Linked DNA regions of Rubrivivax gelatinosus IL144. Each later gene encodes a partner of the first gene's protein in a complex. Links are inferred from orthologs where the notes say so. Each region holds a gene or a part of one and is shown on either strand. Other genes may lie near its edges. The genes, in order: secA and secY.

Region 1 (15,822 bases):
CCCTGCCGGCCGCGGCGCCGCGCGACGGCGCGCTGACGCTGGGCGTGAGGCCCGAGCACGCGGTGCTGGGTGAAGGCGGCTGGCCGCTGAAGGTCGAGATGCTGGAGATGCTGGGCGCCGAGCGCCTGGTCTACGGCCGCGTCGGCGAAGCGGCGTTCACGCTGCGCATCGACGGCACGCTGGTGCCGCCGGCCGTCGGCGACACGGTGAGCCTGCTCGTCGAAGGCCGCCATCTGCACTGGTTCGACGCCGCGAGCGGCAAGCGGGTGGGCTGATGCAGCCCTGGCCCTACCCGCTGTGGCTGGCGCACCGCGGCGCCGGCAAGCTGGCGCCGGAGAACACGCTGGCCGCCTTCCGTCTCGGCGCAAGTTACGGCTACCGCGCCTTCGAATGCGACGTGAAGCTCAGCGCCGACGGCGTGCCCTTCCTGATGCACGACACGACGCTGGAGCGCACGACGCCCGAACGCGGCATCGCCGGCGAACGCCCCTGGAGCGAGCTGTCGCGGCTGGACGCCGGCGGCTGGCACTCGCGCGCCTACGCCGGCGAGCCGCCGGTGAGCCTCGACGCGCTGGCCACCTACCTGTTGCGCAACGGCTTCCGGCTCGACCTGGAGATCAAGCCGACACCGGGCACCGAGCGCCACACCGGCCAGGTCGTCGCCGCGGCCTGTCGCCGGCTGTGGGCCGGCCAGGACCTGCCGCCGCTGCTCAGCTCCTTCAAGGCCGAGGCGCTGGCCGGCGCGCGCGACGTGGCGCCCGAGCTGCCGCGGGCGCTGCTCGTCGACGCCTTCTGGGACGGCTGGTACGAGGCGGCGCTGGAGCTCGGCTGCGTGGCCCTCATCCCGAACTACATGACGGTCGACGCCGCGCTGGTCGATCGTGCCCGCGCCGACGGCATGCGCGTGCTCTGCTACACCGTCAACGACCCGCCCGAGGCGCACCGGCTGCTGGCCGCCGGCGTCGCCGGGCTGATCACCGACGCCGTCGACCGCTTCTCGCCCGACGCGACGCGCGTCGTCGACTGAGGCCGCGGCTCAGGCGCCGCCGGCCGTCACCGGCTTGGCCGTGCTCGGCAGCGAGCGCACGCCGCGGATCACCGGGTGCCACCAGGCGGCGACGACGAGCAGCATCGAGACGCCGCCGGCAAAGGCCAGCGCCGAGCGCAGGCCGTGGTGCTCGCCGAGCCAGCCGCCGATCAGCGCACCCGGGCCGGCCGGCAGCAGGATCAGCCAGCGCATCGTGCTCGTCATGCGGCCGAGCATCGGCTCCGGCGTCACCGCCTGGCGCAGCGCCAGGAAGTTGATGAAGGCCAGCACCGCGCCGGCGCCGTAGAGCGCCAGCGTCGCGGCGAAGGCGGCGACGCCCCAGGGGCCGACCGGTGCAACCGCGAGCAGCAGCCAACCGCTGCCGCAGACCAGAAAGCCCAGCACCATGCTGGGCCCCGGGCCGATGCGCCGGCTGATGCGGTTGCCCCAGACGCTGGCCGTCACCGTGCCGGCGCCCAGCCCGATGTAGCACAGGCCGACGGCGTGTTCGGACAGGCCCAGCGTGCGCGTCGCGAACAGGATCTGCACCACCTGCGCCGCGTTCTGGCACAGCTGCCAGGTGCCGACGGCCACCGCCAGCGCGACCAGCAGCTTGTGCTCGGCGACGAAACGCAGGCCTTCGGCGAGCTCGCGGCCGAAACGCGCGTCCGGCCGCGGCGTGCGGCGCTCGTCGACGTGGATGCCGCGCAGGATGGCCGCCGAGACGACGACCAGCACGGCGTCGACCAGCAGCGCCAGCGGCGCGCCGAAGAGCTTGATCAAGAGGCCGGCGAAACCCGGCCCGGCGACGTCCGAGCCCGAGGTCGCGAGCGCGTTCTTGGCGTGCGCCTCGACCAGCCGGTCGCGTTCGACGACCTGGGTCAGCACGATCTGCGAGGCCGTGCCGGCCACCGTGAAGACGCAGCCGATGAAGAAGCCGACGGCGTACAGCCAGGGCATCGCCAGCCAGCCCATCGCCCAGGCCAGCGGCACGCTGCCGACCGCGACGCCGATCAGCAGTTCGCCGGCGATGTAGACCGGCAGCTTGCGCACGCGGTCCAGCCAGACGCCGGCCGGCAGCGAGAACAGCACGAAGGGCGCGATCTCCATCGCCGTCAGCAGGCCCATCTGGGTCGGCGTGGCATGCAGCAGCACGGCTGCGGTCAGCGGCAGCGCGAGCATCGTCACCTGGCCGCCCAGCGAGCTGATCAGGATCGAGCTCCACAGGCGGCGGTAGGTGGCGTTTCGAAGCAGGTCGCCCGGCGGCAGCGTCAGGGCGGCGCGCAGGCGGGCGAGCAGCGCGCGGGTCATCGTGCAGGTCTCCGGTCGTCGGCGCGGTCAAGCCGCGGATCACGGGCGACGCCAAGACGACACGATCGGCGGCCCGCGGCCGGCACGCGGCGCGCCGGCCTGTCGATGGCCGCTCGGGCGGTGGACGCCGGCCGGCCATCGGGGGGAAGGGGCAGCGATCCTAGCAGCCCTGGACCGGCGGCACGACCGCAGGAGAAGGGATCAGGAGCGGTAGTCGGCGTTGATGCTGACGTAGTCGTGCGACAAGTCGCAGGTCCAGACCGTCGCCGCCGCGGCGCCGCGGTGCAGGTCGACGCGCACGGTGATCTCGGCCTGCTTCATCACGCGCTGGCCGTCTTCCTCGCGGTACCCGGGGTGGCGGCCGCCTTCGCGCACGACGTGCACGTCGTCGAGGAAGAGGTCGATCAGGCCCTGGTCGAGGTCGCCGATGCCGGCGTAGCCGACGGCCGCCAGGATGCGGCCGAGGTTGGGGTCGCTGGCGAAGAACGCCGTCTTGACCAGCGGCGAATGCGCCACCGCATAGGCCGCGGCACGGCACTCGGCCTCGTCGCGCCCGCCCTGCACGGTGACGGTGATGAACTTGGTCGCGCCCTCGCCGTCGCGCACGATGGCCTGCGCCAGATGCTGCGACACCGCGACGACCGCCTCGCGCAGCGCGCGGCCTTCGGCCGAGTCGAGCGTCGTGATCGGCGCGTGGCCGGCCTGGCCGGTGGCCATCAGCACGAAGGAGTCGTTCGTGGACGTGTCGCCGTCGATCGTGATGCGGTTGAAGCTCAGGTCGGCGGCCTCGCGCAGCAGCGGCTGCAGCAGCGCCGCATCGACTGCGGCGTCGGTGGCGACGAAGCCCAGCATCGTCGCCATGTTCGGGCGGATCATGCCGGCGCCCTTGGCAATGCCGGTGACGGTGACCGTGCGGCCGCCGATCTGCAGCTGGCGCGACGCCGCCTTGGGCAGGGTATCGGTGGTCATGATGCCTTCGGCGGCCTCGGCCCAGCCGTCGGCGCGCAGCGCGGCCCAGGCGGCCGGCAGGCCGGCCTCGATGCGTTCGACCGGCAGCGTCTCCATGATGACGCCGGTCGAGAACGGCAGCACCTGGCGCGGCGCGACGCCGGCCACCGCGGCCAGCGCGTCGCAGCTGCGGCGGGCCCGCGCCAGGCCGTCGGCGCCGGTGCCGGCGTTGGCATTGCCGGTGTTGACGACTATCGCGCGGATGCCTTCGCCGGCGGCCAGGTGTTCGCGGCAGATCTGGACCGGCGCGGCGCAGAAGCGGTTCTGCGTGAAGACGCCGGCGACGGCCGAGCCTTCGGCCAGCTCGAAGACGACGAGGTCGCGCCGGCCGGCCTTGCGGATGCCGGCCATCGTGACGCCCAGGCGCACGCCGGCGACCGGCAGCAGGGACTCGGGGACAGGGGCGGCGAGGTTCACGGGCATGGCGGCGGCGCAACGGTGAGGCGGATGGAGCGCCGATTCTAGGAGCGCATCCGGTGCGACCCTGCCCCCGCGCGGTGCGCCGCTGCGCCGGCTCGGGGAACCCCGGTGGAACCCGCCCCCGCAGTCGCGGGATGCGGCTTGCACGCGGGCGTCCAGCCCCCTGCCCGGGCCCTGAGGGGCTACCCATAATCGTTCGCACCTCGGGGGGACGGACCGGCAGCCTGCCCCCTGAAACGCCTCCGAAAGCTGCCGCGCGGCCCCCCGCGCCGCAGCTCTCGCTCGCATCTCCCATGGCCGCCACAGAGGCGCCGCAGGACGGCGCCCGCACAGGAGTGAACGACCTCATGAGAAAGCACAACCTCGTGCCGATGCTGACCGCGATCGCCGCGGCAGCCGCGCTCGCAGGAGCACCGGCACTGGCCGCGCAAAGCTCGGTCCCGGTCTCCGCCGCCGAGTCCGGCACGCTCTGGTTCGTCGAACTCGACGGCAAGCCCGTCGCCGACGGCAACACCCTGGCCTCGGTGCGTACCGAAAAAGCGTCGCTGCGCACCGCGATCAAGAACGCCAAGCTGCGCGTGACCGAGCGCCGCAGCTTCGACAAGCTGTTCAACGGCTTCGTCGTCAAGGTCGACCAGCGCGATCGCGCCAAGCTGGCCATGCTGCCCGGCGTGAAGGCGATCTACCCGGTGCTCAACGTCGCTGCGCCCGAACCGGTGAAGAACGGCGAAGCCTCGCCCGACCTGGTGGCCGCGATCACGATGACCGGGGCCTCGGTGGCCCAGCAGCAGCTCGGCCTGAGTGGCGCCGGCGTCAAGGTCGGCATCATCGACACCGGCATCGACATCGACCACCCGGCCTTCGGCGGCAAGGGCACGAACGGCTCGACCTCCTTCCCGACCGCGCGCGTCATCGCCGGCTACGACTTCGTCGGCGACGCCTACGACAGCAGCGGCAGCGGCGACGCGCTGACCCCGGTGCCCGACGACGTGCCCGACGACTGCGCCGGCCACGGCACCCACGTCGCCGGCATCGTCGGCGCCAACGGCGGCGGCGTTCTCGGCGTCGCGCCCAAGGCCTCGCTTGGCGCCTACCGCGTCTTCGGCTGCACCGGCACGACCTCGTCGGACATCATCCTCGCGGCGCTGGAGCGCGCCTACGAGGACGGCATGCAGGTCATCAACATGAGCCTGGGCGCGGCGCGCCAGTGGCCCGAGTACCCGACCGCCAAGGCCTCCAACAAGCTCGTCGCCAAGGGCGTCATCGTCGTCGCCTCGGCCGGCAACAACGGCCCCGGCGGCTCGTCGCCGGACGCGCTGTTCGCCACCGGCGCGCCGGGCGTGGCCGACAAGGCGATCAGCGTCGCCTCCTACGACAACGCCCAATTGTCGTTCACCGTCGGCGGCACGCCGTTTGGCTTCACGCCGGCCAGCGGTTCGCCGGTGGCGCCGACCAGCGGCTCGCTGACGATGGCCAAGACCGGCACCACCACCACCGCCGACGACGCCTGCGTGGCGCCGGCGGCCGGCAGCCTGACCGGCAAGGCGGTGCTGATCCGTCGCGGCACCTGCTCGTTCTACCAGAAGGCCCTCAACGCGCAGAACGCCGGCGCGGCGGCCGTCGTGCTCTACAACAACCAGGCCGGCGCGCTGTCGCCGACGGTGGCCGGCACGCCGGCGATCACGATCCCGGTGGTCGCGATCACCGCCGACCAGGGCGCCAAGCTCGACGCCGCGATCGCCGCGGGCACGACGACGCTGAACTGGTCCGGCACCTACGTCAGCTATCCCTACGGCACGGGCGGCCTGATCTCGGGCTTCAGCTCCTACGGCCTGGACGCCGAGCTCGGCTTCAAGCCGAACGTCGGCGCGCCGGGTGGCGCGATCCTGTCGACCTATCCGCTGGAACTCGGCGGCACGACGACGCTGTCGGGCACCTCGATGGCCGCGCCGCACGTCGCCGGCGGCGTCGCGCTGATCCTGGAGTCCAACCCCAAGCTCAAGCCGGGCCAGGTGGCCGACCGGATCTACAACACGGCCGACCCGAAGAACTGGTCGGGCAACGCGGGTCTGGGGCTGCTGGACTTCTCGTTCCGCCAGGGCTCGGGCATGCTGGACATCATCGGCGTGATCCAGAACACCGCGACGGTTTCGCCGAGCCAGCTTGCGCTGGGCGAGAGCGCCGCCGGCAGTTCGCTGAAGACGCTGTCCGTCAGCAACCGCTCGGGCGCGCCGGTCACCTACACGATCAGCCACGTCGCGTCGCTGGCCGCCGGCCCGAACACCACGACCGGCAGCTCGTACAACGTCAGCGGTGTCTTCGACGGCCCGGCGACGGTGAGCTTCAGCCAGACGACGCTGACGGTGCCGGCCCGCGGCACGGGCAAGTTCTCGGCGACGATCACCGCCAACAGCTCGCTGCCCGACCGCAGCCTCTACGGCGGCTACATCGTCCTGACGCCGACCAACGGCACCGCGCCGCTGCGCGTGCCCTACGCCGGCTTCAAGGGCGACTACCAGTCGACCGTGGTGCTGACGCCGACGGCCAACGGCTTCCCGTGGCTGGCGACGCTGGCCGGCGGCAGCTACACCAACCAGCCCTCGGGTGCGACGTTCACGATGGCCGACGGGAACATCCCGTACTTCCTCGTGCACTACGACCACCTGTCGCGCAAGGTGATCCTGGAAGCCTTCGAGGCCGACACCGGCAAGTCCTGGCACCGCGTGAGCATGGAGGAGTACGTCACCCGCAACTCGACGCCGGGCGGCTTCTTCACCTACTCCTGGGACGGCACGACCTTCCGCGGCAAGGGCGAGAACCCGAAGGCCTGGAAGACGGTGCCCAACGGCCGCTACGTCGTGAAGATCTCGGTGCTCAAGGCGCTGGGCGACGAGGGCATCGCGACCGACTGGGAGACCTGGACCTCGCCGGTGATCACGATCGCCCGCCCGCAATAAGCGGCGCGAGCCTGCACGAAGGGGCCCCTCGGGGCCCCTTTTTCATGTCCGCCGGAAATGGAAACGGGGCCCGCGGGCCCCGTCGTCGTCGCGGCGATGCCGGCCGTCAGGCCAGCTTGCCGTGGCAGCTCTTGTACTTCTTGCCGCTGCCGCAGGGGCAGGGATCGTTGCGGCCGACGCGCGGCACCTCGGCCACGGCCGTGGCGGCATCGGCTTCCTGCGAGACGCTGCCGTCCTCGTTGGGATGGGTGTAGGTCACGTTGCTGACCTGGCCGGCCTGCTCCTCGATCGCCTCGGCGGCTTCGCTGGCCTGGTCGCGCGACTGGATGCGCACCGTCATCAGCACGCGCGTGACTTCCATCTTCACGACGTCGAGCAGCTGGCTGAAGAGCTCGAAGGCCTCGCGCTTGTATTCCTGCTTCGGGTTCTTCTGGGCGTAGCCGCGCAGGTGGATGCCCTGGCGCAGGTAGTCCAGCGCCGCGAGGTGATCACGCCAGTGCGAGTCCATCGCCTGCAGCAGCACCATGCGCATGAAGGGCGTGAACTGTTCGCTGCCGACCAGGTCGATCTTGGCCTGGAACTGCGCGTCGGCGGCGGCGATGACCTTGTCGACGATCTCCTCGTCGGTGATGCTCTCGCTGCCCTCGACGATGCTCTTGAGCGGCAGCTCGAGCTGCCATTCCTCGGTCAGCACGCGTTCGAGCGCGGCCAGGTCCCACTGCTCTTCCAGGCTCTCGGCGGGCACGTAGGTGCGCACGACCTCGGTCATCGTCGCGCGGCGCAGGTTCGAGATCTGCTGGTCCAGCGACTCGGACTCGAGGATCTCGTTGCGCTGCTGGTAGATGACCTTGCGCTGGTCGTTGGAGACGTCGTCGTACTCGAGCAGCTGCTTGCGGATGTCGAAGTTGCGCGCCTCGACCTTGCGCTGCGCGCTCTCGATCGAGCGGTTGACGATGCCGGCCTCGATGGCCTCACCCTCGGGCATCTTCAGCCGGTCCATCACCGCGCGCACGCGGTCGCCGGCGAAGATGCGCATCAGCGGGTCGTCCAGGCTCAGGTAGAAGCGGCTGGAACCCGGGTCGCCTTGGCGGCCCGAACGGCCGCGCAGCTGGTTGTCGATGCGCCGGCTCTCGTGGCGCTCGGTGGCGACGATGCGCAGCCCGCCCAGCGACTTGACCTTCTCGTGCAGGCCCTGCCACTCGTCGGTGAGCTGCTGGGCGCGGGCCTTCTTCTCGTCCTCGGACAGCGCCGGGTCGGCTTCGAGGAACTGGATCTGCTTCTCGACGTTGCCGCCGAGCACGATGTCGGTGCCGCGGCCGGCCATGTTGGTCGCGATCGTCACCATCTTCGGCCGGCCGGCCTGGGCGACGATCTCGGCTTCCTTGGCGTGCTGCTTGGCGTTGAGCACCTGGTGCGGCAGATCGGCCTTCTTCAGCAGCTCGGAGATCAGCTCCGAGTTCTCGATCGAGGTCGTGCCGACCAGCACCGGCTGGCCGCGCTCGTAGCAGTCGCGGATGTCGGCGATGACGGCGTCGTACTTCTCCTTGGCCGTCTTGTAGATCAGGTCGTTCTCGTCCTGGCGGACGGTCGGCTTGTTCGGCGGAATGACCACCGTCTCGAGGCCGTAGATCTCCTGGAACTCGTAGGCCTCGGTGTCGGCCGTGCCCGTCATGCCCGACAGCTTGCCGTACATGCGGAAGTAGTTCTGGAAGGTGACCGAGGCCATCGTCTGGTTCTCGCTCTGGATCCGGACGCCTTCCTTGGCTTCCACGGCCTGGTGCAGGCCGTCGCTCCAGCGCCGGCCCGTCATCAGACGGCCGGTGAACTCGTCGACGATGACCACTTCGCCGTTCTGCACGACGTAGTGCTGGTCGCGGTTGTAGAGCTGGTGGGCCCGCAGCGCCGCGTAGACGTGGTGCATCAGCGCGATGTTGGCCGGGTCGTACAGGCTCGCGCCCGGGGCCAGCAGGCCGGCCTCGGCGAGGATCTGCTCGGCCTTCTCGTGGCCGGCTTCGGTCAGGAAGACCTGGTGCGCCTTCTCGTCGACGGTGAAGTCGCCCGGCTCGATGACGCCTTCGCCGGTGCGCGGATCGGCTTCGCCGATCTGCTTCTTCAGCTTCGGGATCACCGCGTCGACACTGACGTACAGCTCGGTGTGGTCCTCGGCCTGGCCGCTGATGATCAGCGGCGTGCGCGCCTCGTCGATGAGGATCGAGTCCACCTCGTCGACGATGGCGTAGTTCAGGCCGCGCGCGACGCGCTCGCGCACGTCGTAGACCATGTTGTCGCGCAGGTAGTCGAAGCCGAACTCGTTGTTCGTGCCGTAGGTGACGTCGGCGGCGAAGGCGGCCTGCTTCTCCTCGCGCGACAGGCCCGGCACGTTGACGCCGACGGTCAGCCCCAGGAAGCCGTAGAGCCGGCCCATCCATTCGGCGTCGCGGCGCGCGAGATAGTCGTTGACGGTGACCACGTGCACGCCCTTGCCCGGCAGCGCGTTCAGGTACACCGGCAGCGTGGCGACCAGCGTCTTGCCTTCGCCGGTGCGCATTTCGGCGATCTTGCCTTCGTGCAGCGCCATGCCGCCGATCAGCTGGACGTCGAAGTGGCGCATCTTCAGCACGCGCTTGCCGGCCTCGCGCACGACGGCGAAAGCCTCGGGCAGCAGGTCGTCGAGCGAGGTGCCCTGGGCCAGGCGCTGGCGGAACTCGTCGGTCTTGGCACGCAGCGCGGCGTCGTCGAGCTTCTGCAGCTGCGACTCCAGCGCGTTGATCTTGTCGACCGTGCGCCGGTAGCCCTTCAGCAGGCGTTCGTTGCGGCTGCCGAAAATCTGGGTCAGGATCTTGGGAAACATGAAGTCCGCGCTCGAGATGTGATGCGGTGCCGGCACCCCGCGATGCCGAAGGGCCGAGAGGGATCGGGCGATTCGCTCGGGGCGCTCGGGCGTCGCGCTGGCGCACGGACACGAAGCCGACGAGTTTAGCACCCGGTCATGGCGCGACATCGGCGCCCCCGCGCTCGCGCGGCCATAGGGCTAGACTGTCGTGATGGCCCCCCGCTCCCCTCTCGCCGGCACGCTCTCGTTCAGCGACGCGCTGAGCGGCCACGCGCCGCTGGCGGGGCTGCTGCAGCGGGCGCGCGAGTCGCGCGCGCGCTACGACGCGATCGCGCCGCTGCTGGCCGGCGGCCTGCGCACCGCGGTGCGGCCCGGGCCGCTCGATGAGGAAGGCTGGACGCTGCTGGCCGCGCACGGCGCAGCGGCGGCCAAGCTGCGCCAGCTGCTGCCGCGGCTGGACACGCGGCTGCGCAACGCCGGCTGGGCGCCGGTGGCGATCAAGGTGCGGGTGCTGCCGCCCGAGCCCGGCCTGCGGCGCTGAGCCACGGCCGCGCCAGGGGGCTGGTGCCGGCTGTCAGAGTCGAACTGACGACCTTCCGCTTACAAGGCGGGTGCTCTACCAACTGAGCTAAGCCGGCGCGAGCTGCGGATTGTAGGAGCGCCTACTTGATCCGCTTGAGCGACGGGCGGCCGCCGGGCCCGGCGGGCTCGGGCGGCTCGTCGGACGGAGGCGGGGTCTCGGCGTCTGCCTCCGGCGGCTCGGGAGCCTCGGAGGCCAGGCGCAGCCCGGAGCGCAGCGGCGTCGGCGCCCGCGCCTCGGCGGCCGGAGACACCGGCGGTGCGGCGGGCGCCGCTTCGGCCGGCGCCGGGAAGGCCATGCCCTGGCCGTTCTCGCGGGCGTAGATCGCGACGACGTGGTCGACCGGCACGACGATGTCGCGCGGCACGCCGCCGAAGCGGGCCTTGAACTCGATGAACTCGTTGCCGAGCTTGAGCCCGGACGTGGCCTCGAAGCCGACGTTGAGCACGATCTCGTGGTTCTTCACGTACTCCATCGGCACCTGCACGCTCGCGTCGACGTAGACGGCGATGTACGGCGTGAAGCCGTTGTCGGTGCACCAGTCGTGCAGCGCCCGCAGCAGGTACGGGCGCGTCGAGGAACCCTGGTTGTCGCTGGTCGCGCTCATCGGTCGAGGCCCTGCCGGCTTACTTGCGCATCACCTTCTCGGACGGCGTCAGCGCCTCGATGTAGGCCGGACGCGAGAAGATGCGCTCGGCGTACTTCAGCAGCGGCACGGCGTTCTTCGACAGGTCGATACCGTAGTAGTCCAGGCGCCACAGCAGCGGGGCGATCGCGACGTCGAGCATCGAGAAGTCGTCACCGAGCATGTACTTGTTCTTGACGAAGATCGGCGCGAGCTGCGTCAGGCGGTCGCGGATCTGCGAACGCGCCTTCTCGAGCTGCTTGTCGGTCGCCTTGATGCCGCGGCCTTCGAGCAGGTTCACGTGGGCGAACAGTTCCTTCTCGAAGTTGAAGAGGAACAGCCGCACGCGCGCACGCGCCACCGGGTCGCCCGGCATCAGCTGCGGATGCGGGAAGCGCTCGTCGATGTACTCGTTGATGATGTGCGACTCGTAGAGGATGAGATCGCGTTCGACGAGGATCGGCACCTCGTTGTACGGATTCATCATCGCGATGTCTTCGGGCTTGGCGAAGAGGTCGACGTCGCGGATCTCGAAGTCCATGCCCTTCTCGAACAGCACGAAGCGGCAGCGGTGCGAGTAGGGGCAGGTCGTTCCGGAGTAAAGCACCATCATGGCGTGGGGCCCTCAATCGTCAGTTGGGGGCCAGACGGGCCCCGCGTCAAAAGAAGCAAACGCAGTGGTCGCCCGAAGGCTGCCACTGCGCTCCATGGCCCGGCCGACCGCCGGGCGTGGCGGACGTCTACTTGACGTCCTTCCAATACACCGCGTTCAGGCGCCAGGCGATCACGGTGAAGATCGCCAGGAAGATCAGCACGCCGATGCCCAACTGGGTGCGGGTGCTGCGGACCGGCTCGGACATCCAGGTCATGAACGCGACGAGGTCGGCGACGGTGGCGTCGTACTCGGCCTTGTTCATCTTGCCCGGGGTCTCGAGCTCGAAGCCCTTGAACACGTGCGTGACCTTGGCCGGATCGTGCGCGTCCTTCTCTTCCTCGAACACCGCACGCTGCGTGCCCTGCAGTTCCCACAGCGCGTGCGGCATGCCGACGGCCGGGAAGACGAGGTTGTTCCAGCCGGTGGGACGGCTGTCGTCGCGGTAGAAGCCACGCAGGTAGGTGTAGAGGTAGTCGGCGCCGCTGCCCTTGGAGCCGTCGGCACGCGAACGCGCCACCAGCGACAGGTCCGGCGGCGTGGCGCCGAACCATTCCTTGGCGTCGCGCGGATCGATGGCGCTGTTCATCAGCTCACCGACCTTCACGCCGGTGAGGATCAGGTTGTCGCGGATCTGCTGCTCGGTCAGGCCGATGTCGCGCAGGCGGTTGTACCGCACGTACGACGCCGAATGGCAGTTCAGGCAGTAGTTGACGAAGGTCTGCGCACCGCGCTGCAGCGCCGCCTGGTCGTTCAGGCGTTCGCTGGGGAACTTGTCCCAGGCCGGCCCGCCGGTGTTGGCGTGAGCCGCACCGAGGAGCGCCAGGCTGGCGAGCAGGGAGAGGATCAGTTTCTTCATGGTGTCTAGGACTCCGCTCTCGTCGGCTCAGTGGGCGCGGAAGGTCACGCGCTCAGGCACCGGCTTGAACTCGCCGATGCGGCTCCACCAGGGCATCAGCAGGAAGAAGCCCATGTAGAACAGCGTGCCGACCATCGAGATGATCGAGCCGGCGGCCGACGGCGGCTGGATGCCGTAGTAGCCGAGGACGAGGAAGTTGACGACGAACACCGCGTAGACGGCCTTGTGCCACGCCGGACGGTAGCGGATCGACTTCACCGGGCTGCGGTCCAGCCAGGGCAGGAAGAAGAGGATCAGCACCGCGACGCCCATCACGACGACGCCCCAGAACTTGGCGTCGAAGGTCTTCAGCAGCGCCACCAGCACGATCGCGCCGACCAGCGGGGCGAACTTCCAGATGCCCTTGAAGCCGCCCTTGACGAAGCCCAGCACGCCGGCGATCGCGATCAGCACGACGAGCACCGTGACCATGTCGTCGGTCACCGCGCGCAGCATCGAATAGAACGGCGTGAAGTACCACACCGGGGCGATGTGCGCCGGGGTCTTCAGCGGGTCGGCCGGGATGAAGTTGTTGAACTCCAGGAAGTAGCCGCCGCCTTCGGGCGCGAAGAACAGCACGGCGCTGTAGAGGATCAGGAAGATCGCCACGCCGTAGATGTCGTGCACCGTGTAGTACGGATGGAAGGGGATGCCGTCCAGCGGGATGCCCTTGTCGTCCTTCAGCGCCTTGATCTCGATGCCGTCGGGGTTGTTCGAACCCACTTCGTGCAGCGCGATGATGTGCGCGACGACCAGGCCCAGCAGCACCAGCGGCACGGCGATGACGTGGAAGCTGAAGAAGCGGTTGAGCGTCGCGTCGCCGACGACGAAGTCGCCGCGGATCAGCAGCGACAGGTCGTTGCCGACGAAGGGGATCGCCGAGAACAGGTTGATGATGACCTGCGCGCCCCAGTAGCTCATCTGGCCCCACGGCAGCAGGTAGCCCATGAAGGCTTCGGCCATCAGCGCGAGGAAGATCGCGCAGCCGAAGATCCACACCAGCTCGCGCGGCTTGCGGTAGCTGCCGTAGATCATCCCGCGGAACATGTGCAGGTACACGACGATGAAGAACGCCGAGGCGCCGGTCGAGTGCATGTAGCGCACCAGCCAGCCCCAGGGCACGTCGCGCATGATGTACTCGACCGACGCGAAGGCGACCGCCGCGTCAGGCTTGTAGTGCATCACGAGGAAGATGCCGGTGACGATCTGGATCACGAGGACCAGCATCGCCAGCGAGCCGAAGAAGTACCAGACGTTGAAGTTCTTCGGCGCGTAGTACTCCGACATGTGCTCCTTGAAGAGCTTGGTGGCCGGGAACCGGTTGTCCACCCATGTCATGAACTGCTCGGCCATCGGCGCACCCGGCCGCGCTTGCTTGAATTCAGCCATCGAATTGACCTCGGACTTCGTGGTTTGCGGCGTCAGGCCTTCTTGTCCTCACCGATCAGCAGAACGGTGTCGGACAGGTACATGTGCGGCGGCACTTCGAGGTTGTCCGGCGCGGGCTTGTTCTTGAAGACGCGGCCGGCCAGGTCGAAGGTCGAGCCGTGGCAGGGGCACAGGAAGCCGCCCGGCCAGTCGGCGGGCACGCTGGCGTTGCCGCTGCCCTTGGCGACGCCGCCGGGCGAGCAGCCCAGGTGCGTGCAGATGCCGATCACGACCAGGTACTCGGGCTTGATCGAGCGGCCCGTGTTCTTGGCGTAATCCGGGATCGGGTAAGCCTTGCGCTCGGAGTTCGGGTCGGCCAGCTGGCTGTCGAGCGTCTTCAGCTGGTCGATCTGCTCCGGCGTGCGGCGCAGGATCCAGACCGGCTTGCCGCGCCATTCGACGGTCATGCGGTCACCGGGGGCCAGCTTGCTGATGTCGACTTCGACCGGCGCGCCCGCGGCGCGGGCCCGTTCGGAAGGCGCAAAAGTGCTGACGAACGGAACGGCGACCGCCGCGCCACCAACGGCACCAGCGCCGCAGGTGATGGCGATCCAGGTGCGTCGTCCTTGGTCGACGGCAGCGTCACTCATGGATGTCCTCGGGTGTTGCTCGGGAGGGGAGATTCGGGTCAACCCGTGATTCTAGCCGACGCCGAAGGGGCATCCGCCGCTCACTGGCGTGCTTGACGCGGTCTATGCCTCGTCCTACCGTCGTCGCGAGGCTCCGGGCCACTTGCCGACCGGGGCCGATCCACCGATTCAAGACCAGCAGGAGGGGGCTCGGATGAGCTTCGCATCGGAATTCAAGGAGTTCGCCACCAAGGGCAACGTCGTCGATCTCGCCGTCGGCGTGATCATCGGCGGCGCCTTCGGCAAGATCGTCGAGTCCCTCGTCGGCGACGTCATCATGCCGCTGGTCGGTCGCGTCGTCGGCGGGCTGGACTTCAGCAACTACTTCATCCCGCTGGCGGGCCAGACGGCGACGACGCTGGCCGAGGCCAAGAAGGGCGGCGCGGTCTTCGCCTACGGCAGCTTCATCACCGTGTCGGTGAACTTCGTGATCCTGGCCTTCATCATCTTCGTGATGGTCAAGCAGATCAACCGCATCAAGCGCAACGCGCCGCCGCCCCCGCCGCCGGCGCCCGCGCCGACACCCGAGGACGTGCTGCTGCTGCGCGAGATCCGCGACGCGCTGGCGCGCAAGTAAACCGGGGGCGGCCGGCGGCAGTTGCCGCATACTCGGGGGACTGCCGCCCGAATGAACCCGCACCCCGTCCACCGCCTGCCCGCCGCCCTCGAGGCCGCCGTCCAGCGCATCAAGCTGGCGGCGCGTCAGGCCACCGAACGCACGATCGAGAGCCTGGGCCTCGCCGCCCTCGCGTCCAACAACGCGTTCCAGCGCGACGGCCTGCTCGGCGCGCAGTTCGAGCTCAACCGCAAGTCGGCCGTCTTCGCGCTGGCCTTCAACGAGGAGTTCGACCGCCGCGTGCTGCGCGAGGTCGCGCCGCGCAGCGGCGAGGACTCCACGCAGAGCCCGAGCTGGGAGTCGCTGCGCCTCGTCGAGGACCGCGAACTCGAGATCGAGGTCGCCGCCGAACGTTTCGGCCTGGAAGCCGCGCACGCCTGCGAATGGGAGCTGCGCGAACTAGGCGCCTACGTCGGCGCGCTGCTGGGCAGCGCCGGCGGCGAGCGCGAGCGCAACCCGCTGCGCCCCGAAGTCGTCGGCCACGCGATGTACCAGGCGGTGGAGACCGTCTCCGACCGCCCCGAGGTGCGCGACGCGCTGGCCCGGGAGATGGCGCGTTCGCTGGGCACGCTGCTGCGCAGCACCTATGCCGAGATCGTCGCCGACCTGCGCCGCGCCGGCGTGCAGCCGGCCGGGCTGACCGTGCGCAACACCGAGTCGCGCAGCGGCGCGCCGAGCACCGGCTTCGGCGCCTCCGAACGCGCCGCCGAATCCGAGCGCGCGGCGCTCGGCCCCGAGGTCGACAGCCGCTGGGGCAGCCGCCGCAGCGGCAGCAGCTTCGGCCCGAGCACACGCTCCGGCCACGCCGCCGGCCGCGGCACGCCGCTGGGCGACGTCG
Region 2 (10,209 bases), 730 kb from region 1 along the record:
CGAAGCCAGAGCGCGAACGCTGGACTCGCGGCCCGGGCCCGGGCCCTTGATGCGCACGTCCAGGTTCTTGATGCCCTGTTCCTGCGCAGCACGGCCGGCGTTCTCGGCCGCGACCTGAGCAGCGAACGGCGTGCTCTTGCGCGAACCCTTGAAACCCTGGCCGCCGCTGGAGGCCCACGCCAGCGCACCGCCTTGGCGGTCCGTGATCGTGATGATGGTGTTGTTGAACGACGCGTGCACGTGCGCAATGCCGTCCGCGATGTTCTTGCGGATCTTCTTGCTGACGCGACGCGCGGCGTTGTTGACGGGGGACTTGGCCATGTGGATCTTCCTCGTGCGTGGCGGCGGCTTACTTCTTCAGCGCGGCCGCACCCTTGCGCGGACCCTTGCGGGTGCGGGCGTTGGTGCGGGTGCGCTGGCCGCGCACCGGCAGGCCGCGGCGATGACGGAAGCCGCGGTAGCAACCGAGGTCCATCAGGCGCTTGATGTTGATCGACAGCTCGCGACGCAGGTCGCCTTCGATGGTCAGACGGCCGATTTCCTCGCGGATCTTCTCCAGCTCGGAATCGTTGAGGTCCTTGACCTTCTTCGAATACGGGATGCCGACCGTGTCGCAGATCTTCTGCGCCGTCGTACGGCCGATGCCGTAGATCGAGGTCAGGCCGATTTCCGCGTGCTTGTGCGGCGGGATGTTGATACCGGCGATACGTGCCATGTTCTTCCTCTGACTATCAGCCTTGACGCTGCTTGTGGCGCGGGTCCGTGCAGATCACTCGCACGACGCCCTTGCGTCGGATGATCTTGCAGTTGCGGCACATCTTCTTGACCGAAGCTGCGACTTTCATGGTCTTCTCCTTGACCTCACTTGGCGCGGAACACGATCCGCGCGCGACTCAAATCGTAGGGGGTGAGCTCGACCGTCACCTTGTCACCCGGAAGGATGCGGATGTAGTGCATCCGCATCTTTCCGGAGATGTGGCCGAGCACCACGTGCCCGTTCTCCAGCTTCACTCGGAAGGTGGCGTTGGGGAGGTTCTCGAGGATCTCCCCCTGCATCTGAATGACGTCGTCCTTAGACATCGCCTCAGCCCGCCTTGAAGTTCGCCTTCTTGAGCAGGCTCTCGTACTGCTGGCTCATCACGTAACTCTGAACCTGGGCCCAGAAATCCATCGTCACGACCACGATGATCAGCAGAGAGGTGCCGCCGAAGTAGAACGGGACGTTGTACTTCAGGACCAGGAACTCGGGCAGCAGGCACACCGCCGTGATGTACACCGCGCCGGCCAGCGTCAGACGCGAGAGGATCCGGTCGATGTACTTCGCGGTCTGGTCACCCGGACGGATGCCCGGAATGAACGCGCCACTCTTCTTCAGGTTGTCGGCGGTCTCGCGGCTGTTGAACACGAGCGCCGTGTAGAAGAAGCAGAAGAACACGATCATGCCCGCATAGAGCATCACGTAGATCGGCTGCCCCGGCGACAGAGCGCTCGAGATGTCCTTCAGCCAGCGCAGGCCCTCACCGGTGGCGAACCAGCCGACGATGGTCGCGGGCAGCAGGATGATCGACGACGCGAAGATCGGCGGGATCACGCCCGACATGTTCAGCTTCAGCGGCAGGTGCGACGACTGGCCGCCGTACACCTTGTTGCCGACCTGGCGCTTGGCGTAGTTCACCAGGATCTTGCGCTGACCACGTTCGACGAACACGACGACGTAGGTCACGCCGATCACGACCGCCGTGATGAACAGGCTGGCGATGATGCTCATCGCGCCGGTGCGAACCAGCTCGAAGAGCCCCCCGATCGCACTCGGCAGTCCCGCGACGATGCCGGCGAAGATCAGGATCGAGATGCCGTTGCCCAGACCGCGTTCGGTGATCTGCTCGCCCAGCCACATCAGGAACATCGTGCCTGCCACCAGGCTGACGACCGCGGTCATGCGGAAGCCGAAGCCCGGCGCCAGCACCAGACCCTGCGAGCCCTCGAGCGCCAGGGCGATGCCCAGGCTCTGGAAGATCGCCAGGCCGAGCGTGCCGTAGCGCGTGTACTGCGTGATCTTGCGACGACCTGCCTCGCCTTCCTTCTTCAGCGCCTCCAGGGAGGGCACGACGTAGGTCATCAGCTGCATGATGATCGACGCCGAGATGTAGGGCATGATGCCCAGCGCGAAGACGGTGAAGCGCGACAACGCGCCGCCGCTGAACATGTTGAACAGGTTCAGGATGCCGCCGCCCTGACCCTTGAACAGCTGCTGGAGCTGGTTCGGGTCGATGCCGGGCACCGGGATGTGCGCACCGATGCGGTAGACCACCAGGGCCAGCAGCAGGAAGATCACCCGGCGACGGAGGTCGCCGAACTTCCCGCTTTTGGCCAGTTGGTTCGCGGAGGTTGCCACGGGCTGCGCGTCCCTCTTAGGCGAACGTGCCGCCGACGGCCTCGATCGCGGCCTTGGCGCCGGCGGTCGCGCCGATGCCCTTGAGCGTCACCTTGCGGGTGATCTCGCCGCTCTTGACGACCTTGACGTTCTTGACGATCTGGCGGACCAGGCCGGCAGCCTTCAGTGCGAGCAGATCGACCTCGTCGACGCCCAGCGCCTCGAGTTCGGCCAGCGTGATCTCGCCGTTGTACTTCAGCTGCTGCGACTTGAAGCCGCGCTTGGGCAGACGGCGCTGCAGCGGCATTTGGCCGCCTTCGAAACCGACCTTGTGGAAGCCGCCGGCACGCGACTTCTGGCCCTTGTGACCGCGACCGGCGGTCTTGCCCAGACCCGAGCCGATGCCGCGGCCGACACGACGGCGCGCCTTCTTGCTGCCCTCGGCGGGCTTGAGGTTGTTGATCTGCATTACAGCACCTTCACCAGGTACGAGACCTTGTTGATCATGCCGCGCACGGCAGGCGTGTCTTCCAGGACGCTTTGGCTGTTGAGCTTGCGCAGGCCCAGGCCACGCACGGTGGCGCGATGCGACTCGCGCGTGCCGGCGACGCTGCGGACGAGCTTGACCGTGAGGGTCTTCTTCTCGGACATGAGGCTTCTCCGGCGCGGGGTCAGTTGAAGAGGTCTTCGACCGACTTGCCACGCTTGGCGGCCACTTCGGCCGGCGTGGTGGAGCGCTTCAGCGCGTTCAGCGTCGCGCGCACCATGTTGTACGGGTTGGTCGAACCGTGGCTCTTGGCGACGATGTCCGTCACGCCCATCACTTCGAAGACGGCGCGCATCGGGCCGCCGGCGATGATGCCGTCACCGGGCTTGGCCGGGGCCATCAGGACCTTGGCCGCGCCGTGTTCGCCGTCGACCTTGTGGTGGATCGTGCCGTTCTTCAGCGCGACCTTGACCATGTTGCGGCGGGCCGATTCCATGGCCTTCTGCACCGCGACCGGCACTTCCTTGGCCTTGCCCTTGCCCATGCCGATGCGGCCGTCGCCGTCACCGACCACGGTCAGCGCCGCGAAGCTCAGCGTGCGGCCGCCCTTGACGACCTTGGTGACGCGGTTGACCGCGATCATCTTTTCCTTCAGGCCGTCGTCGTTGCCTTCGGTCTGCTGGCGGGGAGTGAACTTTGCCATTTCGAGTCTTCCTTTGCGCCCGTCAGAACTGCAGGCCGGCTTCGCGAGCCGCTTCGGCCAGCGCCTTGACGCGGCCGTGGTAGGCGAAGCCCGCGCGGTCGAATGCGACCTTCTCGACGCCGGCGGCCTTGGCCTTCTCGGCGATGCGCTTGCCGATCAGGGCAGCCGCTTCGGTGTTGCCCCCCTTGCCGGCACCGATCTGCTCGCGCACTTCCTTCTCGGCGGTCGAGGCGCTGGCCAGGACCTTGGTGCCGTCCTCGGAGAAGACGCTGGCGTAGATGTGCAGGTTGGAGCGGAAGACGCTCAGTCGCGCGACGCCTTGCTGGGCGATGCGCAGCCGGGTCTGACGCGAACGACGCAGGCGTTGTTCCTTCTTCGTCATCATGGTGCGCTCCTTACTTCTTCTTCGTTTCCTTGAGGATCACGCGCTCGTCCGCATAGCGGATGCCCTTGCCCTTGTACGGCTCGGGCGGACGGAAGGCGCGAACCTCGGAGGCGATCTGACCGACGCGTTGGCGGTCGGCGCCCGAGATGACGATTTCGGTCTGGGTCGGGGTGGCGACCTTGACGCCCTCGGGCATCTCCTTCACCACCGGGTGCGAGAAACCGATCTGCAGGTTGAGCTTCTGGCCCTGGGCCTGGGCACGGAAGCCCACGCCGACCAGCGTCAGCTTCTTCTCGAAGCTCTTGGCGACGCCGTGGACCATGTTGGCCACCAGCGCACGCATCGTGCCACTCATCGCGTCGGCCGCAGCCGTGTCGTCGACGGGCACGAAGCTCAGCTTGCCGGCTTCGTTCTTGATCGTCACGAGCGGGTTCAGGTCACGCACCAGCGTGCCGTTGGCGCCCTTGACGGTGATCTTGTCGGCCGAGATCGCGACGTCCACGCCTTGCGGGACGGCGACCGGCATCTTTCCTACGCGGGACATGTCGTTCGTCCTTGGGTTAGGCCACGTAGCAGAGGACTTCGCCACCGACACCGGTCTGGCGAGCCTTGCGGTCGGTCATCACGCCCTTGGGGGTCGTGACGATCGCCACGCCCAGGCCGTTCATGACCTGCGGAATCTCGTCGCGGCCCTTGTAGATGCGCAGGCCCGGGCGGCTGACGCGCTCGATGCGCTCGATCACCGGACGGCCGGCGTAGTACTTCAGCGAAATCTCGAGTTCGCTCTTGCCGCTCTCGGCCTTCACGACGAAACCGTCGATGTAGCCTTCGTCCTTCAGGACTTGCGCGATCGCGACCTTGAGCTTCGACGACGGCATCGTGACCACGGCCTTCTCAACGCTTTGGGCGTTGCGAATGCGGGTCAGCATGTCGGCGATGGGATCACTCATGCTCATAAAAAATCTCCTTCGCGGCTACCCGAATCACCAGCTGGCCTTGACCATGCCGGGGATGTCGCCCTTGAAGGCGAGCTCGCGGATCTTGTTGCGGCCCAGGCCGAACATGCGGAACGTGCCGCGCGGACGACCGGTCAGGGCGCAACGGTTGCGCAGACGGGTCGGGTTGGCGTTGCGGGGCAGCTTTTGCAGTTCAAGACGGGCGGCGTAGCGCTCTTCTTCCGAACGCTGCGCGTCGTCGATGATGGCCTTCAGCTCGGCGTACTTCTTGGCGTACTTGGCGACCAGCTTCTCGCGCTTTTCTTCGCGCTGCTTGAGGGACAGTTTGGCCATGGCTTGCCTTCAGTTCTTGAACGGGAACTTGAACGCGGCGAGCAGAGCCTTGCACTCGTCGTCGCTCTTCGCGCTGGTCGTGATGCTGATGTTCAGCCCGCGGATCGCGTCGATCTTGTCGTACTCGATCTCGGGGAAGATGATCTGTTCCTTGACGCCGATGTTGTAGTTGCCACGGCCGTCGAACGCACGGCCGGAGATGCCGCGGAAGTCGCGCACGCGCGGCAGCGCCACCGTCACGAAACGGTCCAGGAATTCATACATGCGCACGCCACGCAGCGTCACCATGCAGCCGATGGGCACGTTTTCGCGGATCTTGAAGCCCGCGATGGCCTTGCGGCTCTTGGTGACGACCGGCTTCTGGCCGGAGATCTTGGTGAGGTCGCCGACGGCGTGGTCCATCACCTTCTTGTCGGCGACGGCCTCGCTCACGCCCATGTTCAGCGTGATCTTCTCGAGGCGCGGAACCTGCATCACCGAGGTGTAGCCGAACTTGGTCATCAGCTCGGGGACGATCTGCTCGCGGTACAGAGCCTGCAGACGCGACGTCGCGGAAGCTTGAGTCTTTGCCATGGTGCTTACGCCTTGATCTCTTCGCCGCTGGACTTGAAGACGCGGGTCTTCTTGTCGCCGTCGATCTTGATGCCGACGCGATCGGCCTTGCCGGTAGCAGCGTTGTAGATGGCGATGTTGGACTGGTGGATCGGCATCGCCTTGTCGATGACGCCGCCGGTCGTGCCCTTCATCGGGTTCGGCTTCACATGCTTCTTGACCATGTTCACGCCGTCGACGATCACGTGGTCGTCGTCGACGCGCTGCGTCACGGTGCCGCGCTTGCCCTTGTCACGGCCGGTCAGCACGATGACCTGGTCGCCTTTACGAATCTTGTTCATGAGTGTCGAACCTCGAATCTGTCGGTCGCGTCAGAGAACTTCCGGCGCCAGCGACACGATCTTCATGAAGCGCTCGCTGCGCAGTTCGCGCGTGACCGGCCCGAAGATGCGGGTACCGATCGGCTCGAGCTTGGCGTTCAGCAGCACCGCGGCGTTGCCGTCAAACTTGATCAGCGAGCCGTCTTGGCGGCGCACGCCCTTGGCGGCGCGAACGACGACGGCCGAATAGACCTCGCCCTTCTTCACACGACCACGCGGCGCGGCTTCCTTGATGCTGACCTTGATGACGTCGCCGATGCCGGCATAGCGCCGCTTGGAGCCGCCGAGCACCTTGATGCACATGACGGACTTGGCACCCGTGTTGTCGGCCACGTCGAGCCGCGATTGCATTTGGATCATTGTTCGTACCCCAACTTCTCCCCGCGCCACCCGATTGCTCGAGTCTTGCCGGTCAGTCTTGGGCCCGTGTCTGGGTAGATCTGGGCTGATCCGAGCCGGAGGCTGATGCCTGGCGCGCCGCGCTTGCGCATACGCTGACATTAGCCGCCATTTCGGCGAAGCTTTGGATTATGCCGGCGTTCCCGCCGGCGCGTCAAGCGCTGTCGCGCTATTTCATTGAAGGACGCCGGAGCGGAGCTGCTGCAGCACCGTCTCGGCATCGCTGACCTCGAACTTGCCCGCCGCCTCGACGGCAAGCGTGTGCACGACGCCGTCGACGACGATCATCGCGTAGCGCGCCGACCGCAGGCCCATGCCGCGCGACGTGAGGTCCAGCGTCAGGCCGGTTGCCCGCGCGAAGTCCGCATTGCCGTCACCCATCATGCGCACACTGCCCTGCACACCGAGCTGACGGCCCCAGGCGCCCATCACGAAGGCGTCGTTGACCGACACGCACCAGACCTCGTCGACGCCGGCGGCGCGCAGCTCTGCCGCCTTGGCGACGTAGCCGGGCACGTGGCGCTCGGAGCAGGTCGGCGTGAACGCGCCGGGGAGCCCGAAGACGACGATCGTCTTGCCGGCCGTGGCCGAGCCGATGTCGACCGCGTTCGGGCCGAGCGCACAGCCTTCTGTGGCGACATCGACGTATTCGTGGAGCTGGCCGGCGGGCAGCCGGTCACCGATCTTCAGCATGGGTCTCCTCCTGGATCTGGCCGGCGCAATGAAAAACGGCCGGCGCCGGAGTATCCGGCGGCGGCCGTTCGCGAGCAGGCGGGCGGGTCTTAGACCAGCTTCGCCTTCTCGATCAGGCGGGTCACGACCCAGCTCTTGGTCTTGCTGATAGGACGCCCTTCGGCGATCTCGACCAGGTCGCCCATCTTGTACTCGCCCTTTTCGTCATGGGCGTGGTACTTGCGCGAGCGCGCCACGATCTTGCCGTAGAGCTCGTGCGCCGCGCGACGCTCGACCAGGACCGTGACGGTCTTGGCGCGCTTGTCGCTGACGACACGGCCGATCAGCGTCCGGGTGTTCTTCTCCGGAGCGGTGGTCTGGGTTTCGCTCATTTCGCGGCCCTCTTCTTCTCGGCCAAAACGGTCTTGGCGCGGGCGATGTCGCGGCGGGTCTTGCCCAGCTGCGAGTTGTTGGTCAGCTGCTGGGTCGCCTTCTGCATGCGCAGGCCGAAATGGGCCTTCAGCAGATCGGAGACTTCCTTCTCCAGCGCCGCGACGTCCTTGGAACGCAGTTCGGATGCCTTCATGTTGCTTCCTTTGGCGTTACAGGCCGACCTGGCGGGCGACGAACGTGCAGCGCAGCGGCAGCTTGGCCGCCGCCAGCGTGAACGCCTCGCGAGCGAGCTGTTCGGGAACGCCGTTGATCTCGTACAGCACCTTGCCCGGCTGGATCTCGGCGACGTAGAACTCGGGGTTGCCCTTGCCGTTACCCATCCGGACTTCCGCCGGCTTCTGCGAAATCGGCTTGTCCGGGAAGATGCGGATGAAGATGCGACCACCCCGCTTGATGTGGCGCGAGATCGCACGGCGAGCCGCTTCGATCTGGCGCGCGGTGATGCGGCCGCGCTCGGTGGCCTTCAGACCGAATTCGCCGAACGAGACGTTGTTGCCCCGCGTGGCGATGCCGGTGTTGCGGCCCTTGTGTTCCTTACGGAACTTGCGACGTGCAGGTTGCAGCATCGTTATTCTCCTTTGGTCTCGCCGCCGGCAGCCGGAGCGCCGGCGCGACGCACGCGCTTGACGGCCGGACCACCCTTGCCGTCACCGGCAGGGGCCGCCGACGGAGCACCGTCGGCACGCGGGCCACGATCGCCACCCGGACGGCCACGGCCGGCACCCGGACGATCACCGCCCGGACGCGGACCACGGCGCGGACGGCGCTCGTCGTCACCTTCGGTCTTCGCCAGCTGCGGCGCTTCGCCGTTGGCCAGGCGGTCGCCGCGGTAGACCCACACCTTGACGCCGATGACGCCGTAGGTGGTCTTGGCTTCGGAGAAGCCGTAGTCGATGTCGGCCTTCAGGGTGTGAAGCGGCACGCGACCTTCGCGGTACCACTCGGTACGCGCGATTTCGATGCCGTTCAGACGACCCGCGGACATGATCTTGATGCCCTGCGCGCCCAGGCGCATCGCGTTCTGCATCGCGCGCTTCATCGCGCGGCGGAACATGATGCGCTTCTCGAGCTGCTGGGTGATCGAGTCGGCGATCAGCTGAGCATCGACTTCGGGCTTGCGCACTTCCTCGATGTTGACCGCGACCGGCACGCCCAGACGCTTGGTCAGCTCGGCCTTCAGGTTCTCGATGTCCTCGCCCTTCTTGCCGATCACGACGCCCGGACGAGCCGAGAAGATCGTGATGCGGGCGTTCTTGGCCGGACGCTCGATCAGGATGCGCGAGACCGCCGCGTTCTTCAGCTTGGTCTTCAGGTAGTCACGAACCTGCAGGTCTTCGGCCAGCATGCCGGCGAAGTTGCGGTTCGTGGCGAACCAGCGCGAGCCCCAGGCCCGCGTGACGCTCAGCCGGAAGCCGGTCGGATGGATTTTTTGTCCCATGTCTTTTCCAGCTCCTCAGTTGCCGACGGTCACGAAGATGTGGCAGGTCGGCTTGCTGATGCGGTTGCCGCGACCCTTCGCACGGGCCGAGAAACGCTTCAGCGTGGCGCCTTGCTCGACGTAGATCGACTTGATCTTCAGTTCGTCGATGTCGGCACCGTCGTTGTGCTCGGCGTTGGCCACCGCCGACTCGACCGCCTTCTTGATGATGACGGCGGCCTTCTTCGGCGTGAACGTGAGGATGTTGATCGCCTGGTCGACCTTCTTGCCGCGGATCATGTCCGCCACCAGCCGACCCTTGTCGGCCGAGAGGCGCACACCGCGGACGATTGCCTTGGTTTCCATGCTCTTCGTCCCCTTAGCGCTTGGCCTTCTTGTCGGCCGGGTGACCCTTGAACAGACGGGTCAGCGCGAATTCGCCGAGCTTGTGGCCGACCATCTGGTCGGTCACGTACACGGGAACGTGCTGCTTGCCGTTGTGCACGGCGACGGTCAGGCCGATGAACTCGGGCAGGATCGTCGAGCGGCGCGACCAGGTCTTGATCGGCTTCTTGTCCTTGTTGGCGGAGGCCTTCTCGACCTTGGCCATCAGGTGGTGGTCCACGAAGGGACCCTTCTTGAGTGAACGTGCCATGTTCTACGGCCTCACTTCTTGCGGCGCGAGACGATCATCGTCTGCGTGCGCTTGTTGCTGCGCGTGCGGTAGCCCTTGGTCAGCGTGTTCCACGGGGACACCTGAGGCTGGCCTTCGCCGGTGCGGCCTTCGCCGCCGCCGTGCGGGTGGTCGACCGGGTTCATGGCAACGCCGCGAACGGTCGGGCGGATGCCCTTCCAGCGGATCGCACCGGCCTTGCCGTACTGGCGAAGGTTGTGCTCTTCGTTGCTGACCTCGCCGATCGTGGCGCGGCAGTCGATGTGGATCTTGCGGACTTCACCCGAGCGCAGGCGGACCTGAGCGTAGATGCCTTCGCGAGCCATCAGCGTGACGCTGGCGCCGGCCGAACGCGCGATCTGCGCGCCCTTGCCCGGCAGCATCTCCACGCAGTGGATCGTCGAACCCACGGGGATGTTGCGGAT

What was found.
Region 2: the proteins of secA (region 1) and secY are in contact, whole or in part, in a crystal structure (PDB 3DIN), measured with the Thermotoga maritima proteins. The link is inferred for Rubrivivax gelatinosus IL144 from one-to-one orthologs. Residues at the interface, in WP_004082002.1 of Thermotoga maritima: Glu261, Ala262, Arg263, Lys300, Ala301, Arg302, Thr303, Ile304, Ile305, Leu323, Tyr324, Asp325, Pro326, Val329, Ser330, Tyr333, Ile336, Lys340, Phe345, Val349, Glu363, Phe364, Tyr374, Ser375, Gly376, Gly377, Glu393, Ile395, Thr482, Ser483; in WP_004081795.1 of Thermotoga maritima: Glu108, Gly109, Glu110, Glu111, Ala236, Glu237, Arg238, Arg239, Ile240, Thr241, Ile242, Gln243, Tyr244, Ala245, Arg246, Arg247, Val248, Thr249, Gly250, Arg251, Arg252, Val253, Tyr254, Gly256, Ala257, Ser258, Thr259, Tyr260, Leu261, Pro262.

What each region holds. Positions count from the first base shown.
Region 1 is NC_017075.1:1,085,262-1,101,083, reverse strand. Bases 6,630-9,895 are described here. They hold secA (preprotein translocase subunit SecA), read right to left. Parts: upstream 9,575-9,895; coding sequence 6,830-9,574; downstream 6,630-6,829. Other genes in these bases: RGE_RS05160 (hypothetical protein), read left to right, coding at 9,768-9,895; RGE_RS24895 (S8 family serine peptidase), read left to right, coding at 6,630-6,723. In the rest of the region: RGE_RS05190 (sn-glycerol-3-phosphate import ATP-binding protein UgpC), read left to right, coding at 1-275; ugpQ (glycerophosphodiester phosphodiesterase), read left to right, coding at 275-1,027; RGE_RS05180 (MFS transporter), read right to left, coding at 1,037-2,338; bifunctional glutamate N-acetyltransferase/amino-acid acetyltransferase ArgJ, read right to left, coding at 2,540-3,769; more of RGE_RS24895, read left to right, coding at 4,114-6,629; more of RGE_RS05160, read left to right, coding at 9,896-10,097; RGE_RS05150 (ClpXP protease specificity-enhancing factor), read right to left, coding at 10,219-10,743; RGE_RS05145 (glutathione S-transferase N-terminal domain-containing protein), read right to left, coding at 10,763-11,374; RGE_RS05140 (cytochrome c1), read right to left, coding at 11,502-12,272; RGE_RS05135 (cytochrome b), read right to left, coding at 12,300-13,700; petA (ubiquinol-cytochrome c reductase iron-sulfur subunit), read right to left, coding at 13,733-14,329; large conductance mechanosensitive channel protein MscL, read left to right, coding at 14,523-14,945; RGE_RS05120 (DUF1631 family protein), read left to right, coding at 14,997-15,822. UniProt on the Escherichia coli protein: Required for protein export, interacts with the SecYEG preprotein conducting channel.
Region 2 is NC_017075.1:352,414-362,622, reverse strand. What follows is about bases 241-3,222. They hold secY (preprotein translocase subunit SecY), read right to left. Parts: upstream 2,396-3,222; coding sequence 1,085-2,395; downstream 241-1,084. Other genes in these bases: rpsE (30S ribosomal protein S5), read right to left, coding at 3,046-3,222; rpmD (50S ribosomal protein L30), read right to left, coding at 2,843-3,025; rplO (50S ribosomal protein L15), read right to left, coding at 2,412-2,843; infA (translation initiation factor IF-1), read right to left, coding at 862-1,080; rpmJ (50S ribosomal protein L36), read right to left, coding at 732-845. In the rest of the region: more of rpsK, read right to left, coding at 1-240; more of rpsE, read right to left, coding at 3,223-3,564; rplR (50S ribosomal protein L18), read right to left, coding at 3,587-3,949; rplF (50S ribosomal protein L6), read right to left, coding at 3,960-4,493; rpsH (30S ribosomal protein S8), read right to left, coding at 4,510-4,905; rpsN (30S ribosomal protein S14), read right to left, coding at 4,933-5,238; rplE (50S ribosomal protein L5), read right to left, coding at 5,248-5,811; rplX (50S ribosomal protein L24), read right to left, coding at 5,817-6,131; rplN (50S ribosomal protein L14), read right to left, coding at 6,162-6,530; RGE_RS01660 (peroxiredoxin), read right to left, coding at 6,744-7,262; rpsQ (30S ribosomal protein S17), read right to left, coding at 7,352-7,633; rpmC (50S ribosomal protein L29), read right to left, coding at 7,630-7,827; rplP (50S ribosomal protein L16), read right to left, coding at 7,844-8,260; rpsC (30S ribosomal protein S3), read right to left, coding at 8,263-9,132; rplV (50S ribosomal protein L22), read right to left, coding at 9,148-9,477; rpsS (30S ribosomal protein S19), read right to left, coding at 9,491-9,766; rplB (50S ribosomal protein L2), read right to left, coding at 9,778-10,209. UniProt on the Escherichia coli protein: The central subunit of the protein translocation channel SecYEG. Consists of two halves formed by TMs 1-5 and 6-10.